DNA from 2 places in the Paenibacillus sp. MDMC362 genome. Region 1 is predicted to be linked to the other one. Evidence: a T-box and tRNA genes for the amino acid it is inferred to sense, from the RefSeq annotation. Region 1 holds a T-box; the other holds one or more tRNA genes.

Region 1 (3,418 bases):
CCCAGATGAAATTGTAGAGCAGTCGACCGGTTTCGCCAAATTCGTAGGCATCAATTAGACGCGTAATGTCCCGGGAAGTTTCGTTCAAACGATGCAAAATCCAACGGTCGGCCGTTCCCAGTTCTCCGGAAATGTCGATATCCGCCGCAGCGAAGCCCTCCAGGTTCATGAGCGCAAAACGTGACGCGTTCCAGATCTTGTTCGCGAAGTTACGCGCTTGTTCCACACGTTCCCAGCGGAATCGAAGATCCTGACCCGGCGTACTGCCAGTCGATATCATATAACGCATGGCATCTGCGCCATACTGTTCAATAACCTCGAGCGGATCGATGCCGTTGCCGAGCGACTTGGACATCTTGCGGCCTTCGCTATCCCGAACCAGACCATGGATAAGCGTATCTTTGAACGGCATTTGATCCGTAAATTCAAGCCCTTGGAAAATCATCCGCGAAACCCAGAACGGAATAATATCATAACCCGTTACGAGAACGCTTGTCGGATAATATCGTTTGAAATCCTCGCTGTCCAGATTCGGCCAGCCCATGGTCGAGAACGGCCACAATGCCGAGCTGAACCAGGTATCCAGCACATCCTCATCCTGTCTTAGATCGTCCTTGCCAAGCTTCGCGCGCGCTTCCTCTTCATTCATGGCAACAACCACTTCGCCCGTGGATTCGGAATACCAGGCCGGAATCCGGTGGCCCCACCATAATTGACGAGAGATGCACCAATCGCGCACATTCTCCATCCAATGCAGGTAGGTTCTCTCGAACCGGTCAGGCACGAAGTTTACGCCCTTGCCGGATTTCTGTGCAGTAACGGCTGCTTCCGCAAGCGGCTGCATCTTAACGAACCACTGCGTCGACAAATACGGCTCGACAACGGCGCCGGATCTTTCGCTATGGCCAACCTGATGAACATGATCTTCGATGCGAAGCAGCACGCCCGATTCCTTCATGTCGCTAACGATCTGCTTGCGGCATTCTGCACGATCAAGACCCTGGTACTTGCCGGCAAATTCATTCATCGTCCCGGATTCATCCATCACGGTGATTTGCGGCAGATCATGTCTCAGACCCATTTCGAAGTCATTCGGATCATGGGCCGGCGTAATTTTAACCGCTCCGCTGCCGAAATCCTTCTCCACGTACTCATCGGCAATCACCGGAATTTCGCGGCCGACAATAGGCAGGACCAATGTCTTGCCGATCATGTCTTTATAGCGCTCATCTTCCGGATGAACGGCTACCGCCGTATCGCCAAGCATGGTCTCCGGGCGGGTGGTTGCTACGGTAATGGAGCCGCTGCCGTCTTTGAGCGGGTATTGCAAGTGGTACAAATGGCCGTTGACCTCTTTGTACTCCACTTCGATATCGGACAAAGCCGTGCGAGCAGCCGGGTCCCAATTGATGATGCGTTTTCCGCGATATATAAGCCCCTTATCATAGAGCTTGACGAATACTTCCCGAACCGCTTCTGACAACCCCTCGTCGAGCGTGAAACGCTCTCTGGAGTAATCGAGGGACAGGCCGATCTTGGACCATTGGTCACGGATCGTATTCGCATATAAATCCTTCCATTCCCACACTTTCTCCAGGAATTTTTCGCGTCCCAGATCGTAGCGGGTAACGCCTTCTTCGCGAAGCTTCTGTTCAACCTTGGTTTGCGTGGCGATGCCCGCATGGTCAGACCCCGGCAGCCACAACGCATCATAACCCTGCATCCGCTTTACGCGAATCAGGATATCCTGCAGCGTAAAGTCAAGGGCATGGCCGATATGAAGCATTCCCGTAACGTTTGGTGGAGGAATAACAATCGTATACGGCTCCGCGTCGGGGCGTTTGCCAGCTTCAAAGAAGCCGCCTTCCTTCCAGTACGGATACCATTTTTGTTCGGCTGCCTTCGGATCATACGTCGTCGGCATGTCTAACTGGGATTGGTTTTGTTTTTGATCCATATTTTCGTACCTCCGATACTGTTAATCAGTTTTGCCAACCCGTAACGTTTTAGCCTCCGGGCGTGGCCATGGATATCCATGTTTGCGTGAAACAAAAAAAGCCCTTCGTCCTCAAAGGACGAAAGACTGTTCTCTCGCGGTACCACCTTTGTTTCGCGCTTATAATCATTCATGAATCGCGTCCTCCCATAAAGAACATGAAAGCCTGCAATCAAGCACGACACTTTACGCAGATAACGGCTGCGGCCGGCGAACTCTAACCAGGGTAGCGATCGATCCCTACTCTATCTCAAGTCCGCAACTCCGGGGCGACTTCGGCAAGTTGGTTCCTGCGGAATCTCACAGCGCTTGATAGCAATTCCGCTCTCTGAAGGCCATACCTTCCTACTCTTCCCGTTCAACGTTGTTCTAGCTTTAGGAATACCTGTACATATACTATTCAAATATACCGTGGTTGTTGCATATAGTCAATATTTCGAGTGTTTCCGAACGATTTAGACATCATACCTGCCGATCCAAATTAATTCCATTACGCTGTAAAAAGAAGCCCGGCTCGTCCGATTCCCCTCTTCTTCTCACCGATTCCCCGCCAAACACAAAAACAGGCCAAGGATATCCTACCTTGACCTGCTTGTTCTTATGCGATCGCTACGCTGATTATTGGGGAATGTATAATACCTGGCCTTCTTCCACATTCTGCTCGGACATGCGGTTATATAACAAGAGCTCTCGCGGCGTCAGCTGATAACGCTCGGCAATCACATCGAGTGTCTCCTCACGCTGCACAATGCACATCCGGACCTTGCGGAAAGGCGTTTCCTCACGGCGGTTACCCAGGAACAGACTTTTCCACTCCACGTCCTCGGCCGTTGCGGAGTCAACCAATTCCTCCGTTTCTTCTGCCTCGTCCCGAGCGGCTTGCTCCTGATCCTGAACCGTTCTGCTCGATTGAAGCAACGAAGAGAAGCCTACGCCCGATGCGCTGGTTGTGCTGTTGTTCTTCGTGTTGAAGGCCACCTTTAACTCCGGCTTGGTCGGAACCTCCTCGGCTTTAATGGAAACCTCTTCCGTTATATCATCCATATCCTCCGAAGGGACTTCTTCCTCAGCGAAAACCGGCTGGACTTCCTCCGTTTCCGGTGATTCCAGTACCGGCACGGCTTCCACTTCTTCGCCCTTACGCTCAATGACACCCGGAAAACCGGCTGTCGGATCTTCTTGCTCCGGCTCCGGCTGGACCGCAGCCCGTTCGAATTGCCATACACTTGGAATCGACGACTCAGCTGCCTGAGCTTCCGTCTCATTATGTAAGGCATATTCGACCGTATCCTGGGCTTCAGACGCATTGGAAATGCTTGTGGTGCCGTCTGAGTCCTGTGAATCCCGTGTTTGGTTCTCATATTGCGCCCAGGATGCGAGATACTGCTGTGTGCGCGCATCCGTCCCGGACGCTTGGGCTCT
Region 2 (3,418 bases), on a different contig from region 1:
TGGCCAAGAATAAAGAAATCAAAAACCTGAACGTGTTCCGCGGCCGTGACGGTGACGAACATCTTCGCTCCAATGCGGATGGCGATCCCAGCAACAACCTGGACAATTTGCCAAACTTTTAAATTCAAGATTAAAAAGACCTCGAGTATCGACTATCGACTCGGGGTCTTTTCTTTTTAAACAGTGCGGATCATTGGCACCATATATGATAAGAAGACTACAGTTCCTTTTTCATGCGAACATGGGGAATGCCAGCATCATCAAACGGCTCGTCCGAGATCGTCTCATACCCCAGCTTGCGATAAAATGCCTCCGCTTGTACCTGCGCATCCAGCACGGAATACTGCAGTTTCAATTCACGTGCCTGCGCTTCCAATGCCATCATCAGCACGCGGCCAATCCCTTTGGAACGGAAGGGCTTACGAACCGCAATTCGCTGCATTTTAGCTGAATCTTTATTGTAATAGGTGATACGTCCGGTTGCCGCGTACTGTCCCTCCGATTTGATCAGGACATGAAACGCATCGGATTCCAGTCGATCGTACTCATCAATCTCCAGGTCAATCGGCACTTTCTGTTCAAGCACAAAGACATCTTTCCGGATATCCAGCGCCTGCTGCAATTGCTCTTCGGTTGATACATTTATGATTTCTGCTGCCATTTCAACACCTCTTTATGTAGAATCAATTCTAGTGATATCGCAGATCGAGATATTATACAAAATAATCGTTTTCCTGTATAGTATAAGCTAACGTTTTCTTGAAAGGAGCATGGCCTTTATGGGCATGGGAGCCACGATATTTTGGGCTGTTATCATCTCAGCCGTTATCATCTACCCTATCTTTTGGGCGATTAAAAAAGGTTATTCCCGCAAATGGGATGAAGAATAGCATCGGCCGTTTACAGCAAACCGCCAGCCTGCCAGCCGACGGTTTGCTCCGCTCGTTGTTCGAGCAATGAATACAGACAATTCTTACGACATATCTGTTACGGATCGTTGCTGGACCCCTTTATGGTTGGAGATCACGTAATGTGTCCACCGAATCCATCGGCGATTCCGGCTCCAGTGCCCCGCTTCCCTGCTTGGAATACACGTCCTGATCTACAGAACGGCCGTAAACATCGAGCATTACGGGCGCTGCTGATCCATGGAGCGGCCCCAGCTGCACCGACGTTCTCTCCGGGATACTGCAACCGCTGCCCAGTACAGTTACCCCCAGCAACGAGAGCACCAGCCCGGCTTGCTTGAAATGATGGGTTTTCCCACCGGCCATGACATTCACGCTCCTCACTGGCATAATCATGCTGTAATTAGTCTGAACCGGAATGTGATTTTTTATAACGAGAAAACCATTGACAGTCGCATTGTCTGCTGGTAATATATGAATTACCTTTTTAAATATTTCATGATCTGTTAGCTCAGCTGGGAGAGCACTATCTTGACAGGGTAGGGGTCAGTGGTTCGAGCCCACTACAGATCATAACCGAGAGCCCTTGTGTAGCAAGGGCTCTTTTCAATTTCTTCTTTAGTTTAGCTTTCAGAATTTCATCCTTCGGGGACGAATTGGGGGGACAAAGCCAGGCCATGGATCCTGAAGCGCCTGATCGTTGATCGAGATTCTCTGGGATTTCCGTCCCCGATCAGGAAACTTGCGTTCCCCTTCCTCTCTCGAGCCTCCAAGACAGGATATTGTTCTCATTGAATACTCGGGGTTTCCCCGTCTCCAGGCACGTTGCGCGGATCCGCTGATCCCGAATACTGTGAATCTGTATTTTGCGCTGGGTGATGTTCCCTTTCCGGTCTTCATAAATGATTTCTATAATTTGCTCCAGGTATTTCTCAAACATGATGCAATCACCTCTGACAAGAACGTTTGTTTGTATTATATGCGAACATTCGTTCTTTTATCAATGTCAATTTTACCCTGGCTGCACTTCATATAACTCGCAAAACACAAGTTTCGAAGATCAACGACACCATTCCAGGCTTGGTTCCACTTATCCATATAAAAAAATCGGTACCCAGAAAGGTACCGAAAACCATAACCTACATATTCATCTTTATTTATACCATAATCTTTAAGTACCCAGTCCCCTTACGAAGGATCAAGACTTACTTTAACAGTTCTTCCGGCGTCTCCCCGCTATAAACAAAAACGGGACTTGCAGTATTAACTACGAAAACAGCTACCAACGTCAAAGCAGATGCGATAAACGAAAACAACCGATGTCTAATCCTATGGATCCATAACATGAGCTCGTCCTCCTTTCCAGCGTAGTAAACTGATAGCTTGGACCAAAAATATGACAGCCAATGTTGGGGACTGAAGTCCAAAATTAAACATAACGATGAAACAGCTAAGCAAGCGGAGTTTTATGTAATGCTTCCTCGGTATACGGGACTGCTTCTCAATTCGGCTGGGAGCGAACATCATCACGAGCAACAGGCTGAGTACATTGATAATGAGCACACCTATGGCATCAATATCCACAAAAGATATCAGGGTGAATAATGCTGTAGTGAATGCAATACAGCCGGCCCCCGTCTTAAGGTGATACCCTCCTGAAAATTGCCGTAGTACCGCAAAACCTGTCAAGGCAATAACCGCCTGCTTCATGTTACCCGTAAATATAGAGATAAGCAGCGTGAAGACAACAATCAACAATACATTTAAAATGATGGCAATCGCATGTTTCAAAACAGCAATTGAGGACTTATGGTCGGGTACCTGGCGTTTGATCCTCTCCGCTATCCGTTTTGATAATCCTTCTATGATCATAAGATTCCCGCTCCTCTGTATTGATGGCATAATACAAGAAGATTCCAAATGTTATTCCAAAGAAGAGAAGGTGCAGCCATAAACGATTAAGGTAAAATAGAATCGCAATTAATATCAACACCACGATAATCAAAGTGATCAATAGAACATGTTCAAATTTAATGCGCAGATTTTCCAGATTGTACTTAAACCCGATACCAAACCTGTACATAATCCAGGATATCAATAGTCCTGTCGCACCTGAGAGGATTTGAAGAATATAACCGTTGGCATGATCGGTCTGAACGGAGTCGATCGATCCGAATATCGTTGTCAGATATGCCGTTTGAATTAACGCATAAAACATATACCCCAGAATGGTGCAGATCGCCGACCAGATAACCGGGATCTTAATAATGGCTGAGAATAAGAAAACGAAGATTAGCACGGTAATGAGAGGAGCTAGAAAATCCAATTGAAGTTCGTTGCGCATGATGAAACTTTGTAAGTTGGCAAGGATCATGACCATCAACGCCTGCCATATGTACTCTGTCGTCTTGAATCTAAGCAATGTCATGATTAGTGAATAAATAGCCAGTGTTTCAAATGTTGAAAACACCATAAACCAAATAATTTCCATTCAAAGATTTCCTCCCTAC

Evidence for each region. The T-box of region 1 lies ahead of DP091_RS27070 (valine--tRNA ligase). A T-box ahead of a tRNA ligase gene usually reads a tRNA of that ligase, here a tRNA-Val.
Region 2: it has a tRNA-Val gene. The T-box ahead of DP091_RS27070 (valine--tRNA ligase) is inferred to sense a tRNA for this amino acid. The anticodon was not compared.

Annotation. Positions count from the first base shown of each region.
Region 1 covers NZ_QLYT01000065.1:22,914-26,331, reverse strand. The annotation lists gene DP091_RS27070 (valine--tRNA ligase) at 1-1,957, opposite strand, end outside; T-box leader at 2,069-2,367, opposite strand; gene DP091_RS27060 (LysM peptidoglycan-binding domain-containing protein) at 2,615-3,418, opposite strand, start outside.
Region 2 covers NZ_QLYT01000008.1:387,177-390,594, forward strand. The annotation lists gene DP091_RS04055 (DUF3892 domain-containing protein) at 1-122, shown strand, start outside; gene DP091_RS04060 (GNAT family N-acetyltransferase) at 218-661, opposite strand; gene DP091_RS04065 (hypothetical protein) at 1,011-1,274, opposite strand; tRNA gene DP091_RS04070 (tRNA-Val) at 1,409-1,481, shown strand; gene DP091_RS04075 (hypothetical protein) at 1,642-1,848, opposite strand; gene DP091_RS04080 (cyclic lactone autoinducer peptide) at 2,114-2,254, opposite strand; gene DP091_RS04085 (accessory gene regulator ArgB-like protein) at 2,238-2,780, opposite strand; gene DP091_RS04090 (hypothetical protein) at 2,716-3,399, opposite strand.